4 regions of the Ruminococcus sp. RTP21484sp1_RTP21277st1_D2_RTP21277_210401 genome follow, and region 4 is predicted to be linked to each of the others. Evidence: riboswitches for the same ligand, from Rfam matches in the RefSeq annotation. Region 4 holds a riboswitch; each other region holds the start of a gene.
The links. A riboswitch is a leader RNA that binds a small molecule or an ion and turns the genes downstream of it on or off. The one in region 4 is predicted to bind cyclic di-GMP.

Region 1 (3,369 bases), on a different contig from region 4:
GTCTGTGACCAGCCTGTCGGAAGAATGGTACAGATGTCATAGTCTGTAATATTCTTTGCATACAGTTTTCCGCTCACGCCACCATTGTTCTGGTTAGTGCCATTTCCACTGATCCATGTTCCAAGGGATATAAGAGCAATGTCACTTCCGGTCGCCTCGGCAAAGCATCTGCCCACCAGCTTTGCACAGCTTTCCTGTGAGATTTCCTCTGTAGCTGTTGTGAACACTTCCGGCTGATTATTTACCACGCTGTCCTGATCCTCATCCAGCTGATCTGCTACATCCTTTATTGATGCCTTATCCTGCATGAATTCCAGCATTTTGGTTCCGGTAGTTACAATCGTATTTTCCCATCCAGAATAAATAAACGGTGTCGTATTCCCTGCATTGATAAAATCCGAAATATCTGCATAGTAGGTATCATCCGCCTTTGCATCTTTAAAAGGAAGTAGTCCTGCTTTTAATGTGCTCTCCGGATACAGGGCACTGGTTCCTTCTACCGTAGACAGCACCTTCATGACTTTTAATGCATCTTCAAGTTTCTCCGGATTATTTTCCAACTTTTTATTCAATCCGTAAAAACGGTTTACATTTAAAATAAATACATTCTGGCTTCCATCTTCAGACAGGTATGGCATCAGACCAAATTTGTCCGTTGTATCTTCTGAGTCCATAATGCCATTCTGTGGTCCCAATAGAAACAGTGCGTTTCCCTTTATAAAAGCTTCTCTTGTTTTACTATCATCTATCGGATCACTGTTGCTGCTGTCAAACATACCGATGTCTTTCCATTTTTGGATATATTCCATGCTGTCCATCATGCCTTCCGTGTCACTGACATTTGCCTTTCCTGACAGGTAATCTTTCTGCCACTGCTTTCCAGACAAGGTACCAAGGAATCCCGCATCCGCAATATTACATATATACTGGAAGGCAGAACCCGGATACTGAATCTGTGCCATACATAACGTAACTCCTGCTTCTTTTGCTTTGCCTGCAAGTTCTTCAAGCTCTGTAAAAGATGTTGGCAGCTTCCAGCCATGTTGCTCAAGCAGTGTTTTATTATAAGTGATTCCATAACAGTTGTACAAAGATGGAAGCATATAAAGTGCACCCTCATCGGATACCTCTTTCAGACGTGATTCCACATAATTATCTGTAAAATCGTATCCGGAGAGATCAATCATCTTATCACTGACATCCACCACATCTGGCTTATAAAAAGTCTGTGTGCAGATATCCGGAAGATCATCTGCCTCTAACATATTCTGTAGATAGGTTGTTGTATTTGACCCGCTATACGTGATTACTTCGAGATTAACCTCTGGATATGTTTTATGCACCTCTTCTATAAAGCTGTCCACCTCCAGATAAGGAGCCATAAAAGTAATTGCTTCGTGTTTCTTTGATGTTTCATCTGTTTTCCCACACCCTATAAGTCCTGTTGCTGCCACACATGCCAAAATAAGACATACACTTTGTACTTTTTTGATTTTCATATTTTTCTCTCTCAAATAAAATTATTATTGTTACATCTATGAAGTAACACCGTAAAAAAACACTGTCTCACAGACAGTGCACATCAGTTCATGCAACTGGCTGCCATTTTACAGGCCCTGTAGCTTTGCGTCACAGACTTTCGTCTGTTTTGCCGATTTTCTTATTATAGCTTTTAAAATTCTGCAAAAAACCTATTTTATTATACTCCATCGCTCCACTTTACACAAGAAAAACCTCACCGCTTTAACACTTAAAAATAAAAAAAGAACAGCCGATACATATACTCGAACTGTTCTCCTTCTTCCGAAGTCCACGCAGCATTGACATTACTGTTTCCAGACATGATCTGCTGAATTTATAAGGCATCCCAGATTCCTTTATTTTCAAAATTAAATGCCGCATTTCGTGCATCCTCTACAATTTCCTTGTCATAACCTAACATATCCAAAAGCTGAATCGCATTTCGGGATGTGGCTCTTCCATTTTTCAGGACATAGGAAAATACCACCTCTTTTTCCTGTACGTCTTCCTCAAAATGATAGTTTTCATACTGGGAATCCAAAATGTACGACAGTTCTATGTCATGAGTAGCTGCAAAAGGCAGCACCCATTTTTGCCGAAGTGCATTTAAAATTCTGGATGAAGCAGCAATCCTCTCAACCGTATTTGTACCTCGAAGCACTTCATCAATAATACATAAAAGTGGCTCCCTTTTCTTACTTTCTTCCAATATTCGTTTCAGCGACTTGATTTCTACAATAAAATAGCTCTCTCCACTCTCTATATCATCCCGCAATGCCATAGATGTCATAACTTTCAAAAACGGTGCCTGGTAGGATGAACAAGTACAGGTAACAAGCGTCTGGGCAAGAATACTGTTCATTGCAACATTTTTTAGGAATGTAGATTTTCCGGATGCGTTAGAACCGGTTACCAAAGTTCCTCCGGCTACTTGAAAGCTATTGGCAACTGCCTCCTGAAGCAGTGGGTGATACAGATCTTCTACAGCCATTTCAATCTGCGTGACACCACTTTCCCAGCTTTTAAACTCAGGTTTGCACCAAAGCGTAAGAAGTTCCCGAAAAGACGCAATGGAAATACACGCGTCCAGTTCTCCAATATTATCAATAAGCTTCAAAATAGAGTCCGTTTTGTCCTGAATTTTTTTCAAAAGACCGTTATAAACCAGAATGTCTATATGAGTCAGCATTCTGATATAGTCCATAAGAATCTGTGCCGGATCTCCTCCATCTGTATTTTTACTGGTCAAAAAAATTGCTTTCCGGTTAAGACCCTTAAACACCGCTCTGGCTTCTGCAATAGCAGACATCTGCTTTCTTGTTTCTGACCATTGCACATTCTTTATTTTTTCTGCAACAGATAACATTCGAAGCAAGTGTGCATAACAATCCAGGTAAGCTTCGATTAATTTTCGGTCATTGCCTGCATAATAAATTGTAATATTTGTTATCATTAAGACCATGAAGCAAAAAAAGCCAACTACTGGCTTCACAGGTAAAAGCACTGCAACATTCAACACCAGCAGTATCAACATAAACCAATGGATTCCTGTTTTTACCTCAGGAGAACTTTTAAGAGCCAATACCGTATCCGACAAAGAACCTAATCTCGTTTTTCCAATCTGCGACAGGAGCAGCTGCATATGCTCCCGTTCTTTTTCATGTTGGGAAAAAAAATCTATCAACTCATCTCTTTTGTCTATTTCAGCCTGAGAAAATACCGGTCTTCGCATCATATCATAAAGCACATCTTCCCCAGGAGAAGAAATCGTCTGATTTACCATCTTATAAAGGCGATCCATATCCAGATCATTCCAGGTAATATCGTCTATTGCAAAGCCTTCTTTTT
Region 2 (3,369 bases), on a different contig from region 4:
AGAGAAATATTCTGCCAGCATACCGGTAAGTTTTCCAGTCTCTTCGTCCAGAGAAAATACTGCCGCATCATTACTCAGAAATCCGATCCGGATACCATCATGTTCTTCCAACCAGGACTTTTCTCCGCCTGTAAGACTTTGACAATAATCAAGCGTAAAATACTTTTTATACAGATCCGCCTTGAAAAAAGGACTATCCTGATCCAGCTGACGCATAGCCCAGTCCAACTCTGTCTTGATATCGCTGCGCTCTTTATTTATTACAAAATATATGCCGGATTTACCAATCGTGGTAACGGATGATATTCCCTGTTCAGACCAGATGGATTCCTCCAGAGATACAAAACAATCGATTTCATGATTCGCTAATTTCTTTTCGACATCATCATTATTATTCACATTTACATGTTCTGTATGTATGCCATTCTTATTTTCCCATTCTGTCAGCATGATTTCAGGCTCAGTACCCATGAGCACACCTACACGTTTACCGTCCATAGATTTGAAATCAGACGTCCCAATATCCGTATCCGATAAATCAGCATAAAGGATATATTTTTCCTCACCCATGGGTTCATCCGGGAAAAGCATCTTCTGTGCACGTTCATCGGTGTAAGAAATATCGCCCATGATATCAATCTCACCATTTTCAAGCTTATCAAAACAGTTGGACCAGTCACATTTCACATGCTCAAATTTCCATCCGGTATAACCTGCCAGAGCCTGCATGAGCTCGTAGCCATAACCTCGTCTGACACCGTTTTTATCGACATAATTAAAGGTATCCTCAAATGAGCCGACACGGATGGTCTGTGGCTGTTTTTCATCATTATTCGTTTCAGCAGCCTGGCAGTGTACCGATAACATCATCCACATTCCCAGGACCACAAATATACATGCAAATAGTACGGCTGATTTTTTTCTACTTTTATCCATATTTTTTATTTCCTTCATCCGTTTGTGTTTTATGATGTTCCAAACACCAGGTCAAAAACAGCAAGTATTGTTTTTATATCAATCGGTTTTGCAATATGTGCATTCATCCCTGTTGCTGTGTACTGCTGCTGTGTAATTTCCATCATCTCTGCAATGCCCCGGGTGATAAAAACGCTGCCAAACAGGCAGCGCATCTCATTTCATGCAACTGGCTGCCATTTTACAGGCCCTGTAGCTTTGCGTCGCAGACTTTCATCTGTTTTGCCGATTTCCATATTAGAGCATTTAAAATTATACAAAAAAACTGATTTTATTATACTCCCTTGCTCCACTTTACACAAGAAAAACCTCACCGCTTTAACGCTTAAAAATAATTTGAAAACCTGCTAAAAAGTTGTTAACCGAACTTCTTAGCAGGTTTTTATTACTAATCTGTCAGATTATTTTGTAATGTACTGATCAATTCCTCTATAACGATTGGCTTGGATAAGAATCCATTCATACCGCATTCCAACGCTTTCTTTCTGTCCTCGTCAAAAGCATTGGCCGTCATGGCAAGGATGGTGATTCCTGCCAGTGCCGGATCCCTAAGGGCACGGATCTGCTTCGTGGCCTCATATCCGTTCATTACCGGCATCTGCACATCCATCAGCACCAGATCATAACCGCCCGGTTTCGACCTCTTGACCTTCTCTACTGCCTCTGCCCCATTTTCTGCAGTATCCACCAGGAAGCCATATTCATTAAGGATCTCCACCGCAATTTCACTGTTCAGCTCATTGTCTTCCACAAGCAGTATACATCTGCCTCTGAAATCTGAGCATGCCGCCGGAAGAACAGGCTTCTCCTGCTCAGCCTGATTCTGGCCAATGGCAGTCATCAGGGTATCTCTGATATCGGACATAAACAGAGGTTTCGCACAGAATGCAGTTACTCCTGCAGCCCTGGCTTCCACTTCGATGTCTGACCAGTCATAAGCAGTCAGAATAATGATCGGTGTATCGTCACCAAGACTGCGGATCTGTCTGGTGACCTCAATACCATTCATATCCGGCAGTCGCCAGTCGATGATATAAGCATGGAAGGCATCCCCAAGCTCCATAGACTGTCGTGCACGCAGAACAGCCTCCTTACCGGAAAGTGTCCATTCCGAACGCATTCCAACCCTCACAAGCATTTTTGTCACGCTGTCACAGGTATTAAAATCGTCATCTACAACCAGAGCCTTAAGACCTTCCAGCTCTATGATCTTCTCTATACGTTGGTGCTCAGGCTGAGTCCGGAATGGCAGTCGGACGATAAATTCGGTACCTTTCCCCTGCTCTGTCCGGACCTCAATGGTGCCGCCCATCATATCCACAATATTCTTGGTGATGGCCATGCCAAGTCCTGTACCCTGAGTCCTGCTCACAGTGGAAGTCCGCTCCCTCTCAAAAGGAGAAAAGATCTTCTGTACAAATTCCTGACTCATACCGATTCCGTTATCCTTTACCCGGATCTCGTACAGTTCACTGCCTCTTTGGAACCCCGGATACTGTTTCAGCCGGACAGAAACGGTTCCGCCAGCAGGAGTAAACTTGATCGCATTGGACAAAAGATTCAGCAGCACTTGATTCAGTCGTGTCTTATCACAATAGACATTCTCATTTGTCACATCCACGGCATCCATATAGAGCTCCAGCTGCTTCGCATGGATCTGCCCGCTGATGATCGTTTTCAGATCATGAAGCACATCCGACAGACTGACCTCCGTTTCTTCCAGATGGATCTTTCCACTCTCAATCCGGCTCATATCCAGGATATCATTGATCAGAGAAAGCAGATGGTTACTGGAGGAAAGGATCTTACCCAGATAATCCCGAACCCTGTTTTTATCATCAATATTGCTTACAGCCAGTGTGGTAAAGCCGATGATCGCATTCATTGGTGTCCGGATATCGTGAGACATGTTGGAAAGGAAGGTACTCTTGGCCCTGTTTGCTGTCTCCGCCGCACGGACTGCCTCAGAAAGTGCCTGGTTCATTTTCCAGTCCGAGGTACGGTCCGACAGAACCAGGATGTATTTCTTTTTTCCATTTACCTCACTACCCATTGCAATATTATGGAACCAGCGTTTTTCCCCTGTTTTCTGATGAACATATTCAAAATCCCATTCTCGCTGTTCATGAACCTTGATTTCTTCCAGATAATTTTTCTCCGGATCTTCATGTTCCGCCGGATGCAATTTTCCCAGAACACGAATATCTCTACGAATCTGTTCTACCGTAATACCCAGCAGATTTTCCGCATTTGGGCTGACGTAATCTGCCTGATATGTTTTTGCATCCAGCATCAGAAAGACATCATCCACGTTCATTGAAAGCTTTTGAAACAGCTCATCCCGGTACCGGATCTCCGTATCCTTTCTTCTGAGATTTGTCCTGCTTTTTTGAA
Region 3 (3,369 bases), on a different contig from region 4:
TCATATCTGTCATTTTCCAGATCACAGACAACAAAGCGGTCAACCAGACGCACTATGCTCTGGATCAGCTGCTCCATGGAAGCATTGTCCGCTGCCATCTGCAGATGCCGTGCGCTCTCTACCTTTGCCTCTGTGATATCACGCAGAAAGATCATGGCATATTCTGAATCCTCTATTTCGCCACGTATGACCACATTGCGGACCCATCGTTCTTCTCCATTCAGAGTGATACGGCACTCTAAAGCCAATTCGGTTTCCAGACCCTTCAGCCTTTCTGCAATATAACCACGGTCGTAAAAAGAGGATACCGCCTTCTTATCTGTCTCCACAACATAGGAATCCACAAAATGCCGAATCAATTCATCCCACGTATAACTCTGTTCAAAGACGGTCATCAAGGACGGTTCAACCTTAAAGGTATCAAAAGTATTCGCTTCCAGATTCACATAATACTCGCACAAATCTGCTTTCGTAAAAGCCCGGTGGAAAGCAGCAGATTTTTGTGCCTGCATGCTTTCTTTTTTCTCCCCATCAATGTTAACAAAAATCCCGGCAATCCTGCTGGCAGAACCATCCAGACGGCGTATTACTTCTGCAGATGCCCGAAACCACTGGTATTGATTATCCTTCATTCTCATACGATACTCTACCTGGTATTTTATCTGGTTCGTCTTATCCTTAATTGCCGCCTGAAGCTGTACCATTACTCTTTCTTTATCCTGTGGATGCAGAAGATCTGACCAGGATTCCAGTTTATTCGGAAAGTCCAGAGTGTCATGATAGCCGAGCATTTTTCGGAATTCATGACTCCAGTTCGCATTCACAATCTCACTGTTTTCGTCACAGTCAAAATACCAGAAGCCGGAACAGATAGCCTCATTGAGCAGTGTCAAATTTACATGATCCCAGTTGACCTGTACGGACATAACCCAGATCTGTCTGCCCGCCTCATCTGTCGCATCCTCTTTACAAAGCCGTACATTTTTCACTGTACCGTCTGCTGCAAGGATCTGTGCTTCCCCTGTTCCGTGAAGCTGCAAAAAACGGTCTCGCTCCAGTATATCTTCCTCGTCATAAAAGAAGTTTCTCAATGAGCCTTTTGTCTGTTCCATGAAAGTATCGAATGTATATCCTGTACTATGCAACAGCAGATTATTCACAGACAAAATAGACAGGTTTTGGTCATAAGATCCTGTCATTATACCTACCCCGCCATTATTTTCCAGTGTTTTCTGTACGGCCTGTGACATGGCCTGTGTCTGCCCCGTTACAGTCTCACCTAAGGAATATATTTTGTCTTCATAATTTTTCATTTTATAAAAATCCTCTCTCCGTCTTATGCCTTCTTCATCTTGCTTTTATCTGTATACAGAAAACCTGTCCCTGCTAGTTTTGTTACCCATTTTTGCATACAAAAAGGACACTTGCCAAAATCTGCCAGTGTCCCTACTATATTTTTTTTAAATCACACATCTATATAGTATAAAAGGTATCGGAATCTCTTCTGTTCAAACATCTTTTCCATATATTATGATGATATGGAAACAGTGGCAACCGGCTGACATGGTCAAGTTTTCTGACTTTAGTCCCTTTTGGCTTTGCGACCCTGCCTTTCAACAGGTTTGCCTTTAAAATAATCTCTTTTTTTCAAAAAACATACCACGTGGTTTTCCTCACGTCAATAATTTTTTTAAAAAATCTACACATCTTTTACTTCTATTTTTGCGGATATTCGATCTGTGCCAGGCACAGCAATTCCTATTATGATTTTACCTCTTTTTCTCACATGCTCTGATTTGATCTCATAAATAAAACCGGTAGAGATTTTGCTCTCCACCGGTCTGCCTTTATCTTAATTATGTTCCCCTTGCATTGATTTTGCTAATGATGTCAGCAACACAGCCATTTCCAGATTGCTGAGAACTTTTTGCAAGTAACTCTGCGTCCACTCCTTCTGGAACTTCCATCATCGTCCTCTTTTCTGTATCATGGATCTGCGGATTCAGATACCGTCATTTTGTTTCTGCTTCAGTTCCTTTGCCAAACATGTGTCACGTTTAATGTATTTAGCAATTGTATCAGTTAATTCCTCCATGTTAATCGGCTTGGAAATATGGTCATTCATGCCTGAATCCAGGGATTCCTGAATATCATCTATAAAAGCATTTGCAGACAAAGCTATAATTGGAATCGTAACTGCATCGGACCGCTCTATACCTAGGGCTCGAATGGCTTTTGCTGCTTGGTGTCCATCCATGTTTGGCATCATAATATCCATCAAAATAAGATCGTATGTGCCTCGTGGATGATTTTTAAACAAATCCACAACTTCTTTTCCGTCTGATGCGCGTGTTACGGTCATACCAGCATCTTCCAGTATTATCGTAGCAAGTTCAGCATTTAGATCATTATCCTCAGCCATAAGAACATGAATACCCATCAAATCTCTATGTAGACGTTGTTTTTGTTCTGATTGAATAACCTGTTCTGGCAACTCCAGTGGGATCTCCACTGTGAATGTAGAACCTACACCTTTTTTGCTCTCAACAGCAATCGAACCGCCCATCATATCCACATATTTTTTTGTGATGGCCATACCAAGACCGGTTCCCTTATATTGAGTTCTGGCATTAGCATCATCTTCTTGTGAAAACGGATCGAATAATTTTTTCTGGAACTCTTCGCTCATGCCAATACCGTTATCTCGAACAACATAACGAGTTATGATATGTTTCTCATCCGCTCCTGGGTAACTGCTGATATCCAAAGTAATCTTTCCGCCGTCCTTTGTGAATTTCACAGCATTGCCAAGAAGATTCACTAAAACTTCTCGGATACGCGCAACATCCGCAAGGACATATGGGTTCTTTGGGATTTCTCGATGTACTTCAAACTTAAGATCTCGATTATAAAGAAGTCCATTCATAATCGTCTGGACGTTATCTATCAATTGAGTAATGTCCACTGGCTCGGGCGAAATAGTAACTTTTCCACTTTCAATGCGAGTAAAATCCAGAACGTCATTCAACAAAGAGAGAAGATGATTCGAACTTTTTTGAACTTTCTCCAAGCTATCATGAATATCTGAAACCTTGTTCTGGTGAAGCGCAATGTTTGTAAATCCAATAATGGCATTCATCGGCGTTCTGATGTCATGGCTAATACTAAGCAAAAACGCAGATTTTGCTTTGTTGGCAGCATCTGCTTCCTCAGCGGCGGTCATTAATAATTGTTTTTGTTTTTGCTCTTCTGCCTTGCTTTTCTGGTAAACATAATAGGTATATAGACAAATTAAAAGCAATACAGCTCCTGCGACTAAACCGCAGATGATGGAAATATGATTTGTCTCTTCAACCATTCCATAAGCTG
Region 4 (3,369 bases):
TTGTTTTAAAATCTGTATTTTTAAACTCAACAATATATTGCGCTTTTCCATTCTCTGAACAAGTTGCTTCTTCAATAATATTTATTTTTGATTTTGCAACTTCAGTGTTTTCATTTCCGCACAAAGAACACACTTCTTTTGCAGTACATTGAGAATTATCCTTACTCCATTCATATGTTGGCTGGTTGTATACATGATTCTGTGATTTTGGCACAGATTTTGTTTCTGTATAGTCACACCCTTCTCTTTGGCACGAATATGTCGCAACTCCTTCAGAAATGCAAGTTGGCTCCAGTGTTATTATGCCACTATCTAAATCATGTCCCAGTGCAGGTATTACCGGAATACTGTCTAATTTTTGAGTACACATTTCATCAGTATATGCTTTTCCACCACAAGAATTGCAACTCCAATACTCTTCAAACCCTGATTTTAAACAAGTTGCTGGTTTAGTTATGTGATGTGCTACATAGTGAACCTCTTCTGTTAATGATCCCCATCTATCAGAATCATTGAATCCATTAATTTTTTTCCAATCAACTAACGTTCCTTCATAATGAATTGCGTCAATATATATCTCCTCTGTATTTGATATGTAACGGAAAAAGCACCTTTTACCAATTTTTTCCAGTGTCAATGGAAGATAAATATTTTTCAATCCAGTGCAATTATAAAACGCTCTTTCTCCTAAATTAACAAGATTTTTTGACATTTTAACATATGTTAATTTCTTACAATTATAAAAAGCTCGCATCCCGATGTCTGTTATAGTATCTGGAATAGCAATCTTTTCCAAAGAACTACAACCTTCAAAGGCAAATCCATTTATTTTTATCACTCCATCTGGAATCGTAACTTTCTTAATGTTAACACAATTTTCAAAAGCACTCTGTCCTATTAGCTTTATAGAATTTCCAAAACTAACATTCTCTAGATTTTTAAAATCTTCAAAAGAACACATTCCAACACTTGTCACACCATTTTCGATTATTACACTTGAAATATTATTAGCATATGGAAACCATGGCGTATATTTCGCCCCATTATAATTTTCCATATCACCATTGCCGCTAATAACTAATGTATCATCCATTCCATCCTCATTAGAATCAACAATTTTCCATTTAATATTACTTTGATCGGTATCTTCAGTCACAGTATTCTTGTCATCAACAAATACCTGAGTTTCTGGATCAGTTTCATCTTCTATCTCTTCTTCATTAACAAAATCTTCACTCTCACCATCTGAAAATCCTACAAAATCCTCTGAGCCTTGATCTATTTCCGGTACAGATTCTTTCACGTCTTCAACAGATTCTTCAGTTACATCTTCTGTAATCTCTTCCCCATCAGAGAATCCATCTTCCTGCACAATCTCTTCCGCTGCAAATACATTACCAGACATTCCGGAAAATACTATTGCAGATGATAACAATACTGCTAAAATCCTTTTCTTCCTCATACTTCTTTTCCTCCTAAAAATAAAAGCACTACTCACCGGAATACACTTCAGGCAAGTAATGCTTTTCACGTTCAATTGCAACTGGCTACCATTTTACAGGCCCTATAGCTTTGCGCCGTAGCCTTTCGACTACTTTGCCTGATATTCGGTTTTTGCTTGATTTATATAAGCAAAATTATACGCTTATGGTATGGGAAAGTCAACAAATACATGGTACAGTTTGGTCTTATATTGGATGTTTTTCATAAATTTTTATGGTATTTTGGGGATGGTGGTGTTATACTTGAGGAAAATAGATTGTGGTAACGTTATTAATGAAAAGGAGCATCTTATATGGGCGAAATAACAATCTCCAAAATATTTGAGCAAAATATAAATGGCGAAACCAAACGCTTTTTTCGAGAATATCGTATTACCTGCGAGCAGCTTACAGAAAGTACAAGATTTTGTCATAAATACAATCAAAATTGTTTTGTGTGTTCTTTAAAATTTGAACAGTTCCCAAAAAAGGGTGAAAATATTGCCTACTGCGAAGGCTCCAACACTACACTTGTATCTAAAGCAAAAGAAAATAAACCAATAACAATTATTAAGCGTAAAAAGAAATGTCCAAATGTCGAACACCTAAAAAAAATTGATCCAACGAAACCCATAGTACAACTTGAAACGGCCAAAAAGTTAGCTCGTATTAAGCCTTCAGCTATTACGCATAAAAGCTCTAATATTTTTGAACGTCACCCGAATGCTAAAATTGTGCCAAACGTTGCCCCTAAACCAAATTTGTCTCCAAGCAAAAAAAGGCACAAAAAGAAGAATAACAGCGTAAGCAACAATACATCTTCACCGGTTGGAAGAACATTAACAACTTCTCCTAAATATGCTTTTACCAAAATGAAAATCCATCGATCCAGAAAAAAAAATAGATATACTATATCTCCTCAAAAATACAGCACTTGCTGGAGATGCGGTGCCCCTTGTTATGGTGGAACACATTACTGTTTTGAACATCTGAAAGAAAACAACGAATATTAATACCTGTTATAAAAATACATAATGGAGGTTCCAACCGTGAAAAGCAATTCCGTTTACCAAAAGAAGAAGCCTCGCATGTATGATGGTAGGAAAAGTGTTTTGCATGTGCCTGATAGTGGATGCAACTTCTATAAAACACGAAAAACTGGAAGACTGGGATCAACTGTGAAAATTATATAGTAGATAAAAAATCTTGCAAACTTGACAGCAAAATATGTATAGATTCTTCTCGTTGTCCATTTTACAAAAGAAAGAAGCCAACAAAGAAATAATTACTGCAATTCCTAATGTTGATACTCTGCCTGGATCAAGCTTCCCAGGAATATTATATATCAGCCACACAGAGCCACGATAAATCAAAGGCGATACAGTATAAAAATCGCCCCTTTCAAATCCTTATATTTACTGGCTTCTCAGAGAGTCAAAATAAAGTCGAACCGTATCGAAAAAAGTCAATGTTTATAAGGGTTTACGGAATTTTAGCAGTGAAATTTTGTACAATTTTTGTTATTTATTTAACAATCTATTCCTACACAAACCCTTTAAAAATAAGGATTTATACGATATCATGGTCGATACCTTGAAACACTTGCAAGTACATGCAATCCCTTATAAATACTGCTATCTCAACGCTTCAAAATGTGAATATATTGTTATTTTTTTAACAATATATTTAAAGGGGAGGGGGTACTTTTTACTAGCCATAAAACAACTACTACTGCTACCCAGGGGGGGTACTTATAAACTCTGGAATTTTTACATGCCCCGATCAAATCCACCGCTGTATATACCGTAGAAATTATTTCCCAATCTGGCAGCAGGGCGAAAAAAGAGAGACCATTTCTGATCCCTCTTCATTCATATCTTATGAATAG

Region 1: linked by a shared signal. The riboswitch ahead of AB5706_RS04300 (5'-nucleotidase C-terminal domain-containing protein) and the one ahead of AB5706_RS18225 (leucine-rich repeat protein) in region 4 are both predicted to bind cyclic di-GMP.
Region 2: linked by a shared signal. The riboswitch ahead of AB5706_RS04270 (ATP-binding protein) and the one ahead of AB5706_RS18225 (leucine-rich repeat protein) in region 4 are both predicted to bind cyclic di-GMP.
Region 3: linked by a shared signal. The riboswitch ahead of AB5706_RS09875 (response regulator) and the one ahead of AB5706_RS18225 (leucine-rich repeat protein) in region 4 are both predicted to bind cyclic di-GMP.

What each region holds. Positions count from the first base shown of each region.
Region 1 covers NZ_JBCOMJ010000004.1:78,385-81,753, forward strand. The annotation lists gene AB5706_RS04300 (5'-nucleotidase C-terminal domain-containing protein) at 1-1,499, opposite strand, end outside; cyclic di-GMP riboswitch class I at 1,588-1,663, opposite strand; gene AB5706_RS04305 (MutS-related protein) at 1,856-3,369, opposite strand, start outside.
Region 2 covers NZ_JBCOMJ010000004.1:66,619-69,987, forward strand. The annotation lists gene AB5706_RS04270 (ATP-binding protein) at 1-936, opposite strand, end outside; cyclic di-GMP riboswitch class I at 1,137-1,212, opposite strand; gene AB5706_RS04275 (hybrid sensor histidine kinase/response regulator) at 1,364-3,369, opposite strand, start outside.
Region 3 covers NZ_JBCOMJ010000012.1:59,974-63,342, reverse strand. The annotation lists gene AB5706_RS09875 (response regulator) at 1-1,313, opposite strand, end outside; cyclic di-GMP riboswitch class I at 1,547-1,637, opposite strand; gene AB5706_RS09870 (ATP-binding protein) at 2,003-3,369, opposite strand, start outside.
Region 4 covers NZ_JBCOMJ010000032.1:34,213-37,581, reverse strand. The annotation lists gene AB5706_RS18225 (leucine-rich repeat protein) at 1-1,462, opposite strand, end outside; cyclic di-GMP riboswitch class I at 1,536-1,611, opposite strand; gene AB5706_RS18220 (hypothetical protein) at 1,796-2,494, shown strand; gene AB5706_RS18215 (hypothetical protein) at 3,360-3,369, opposite strand, start outside.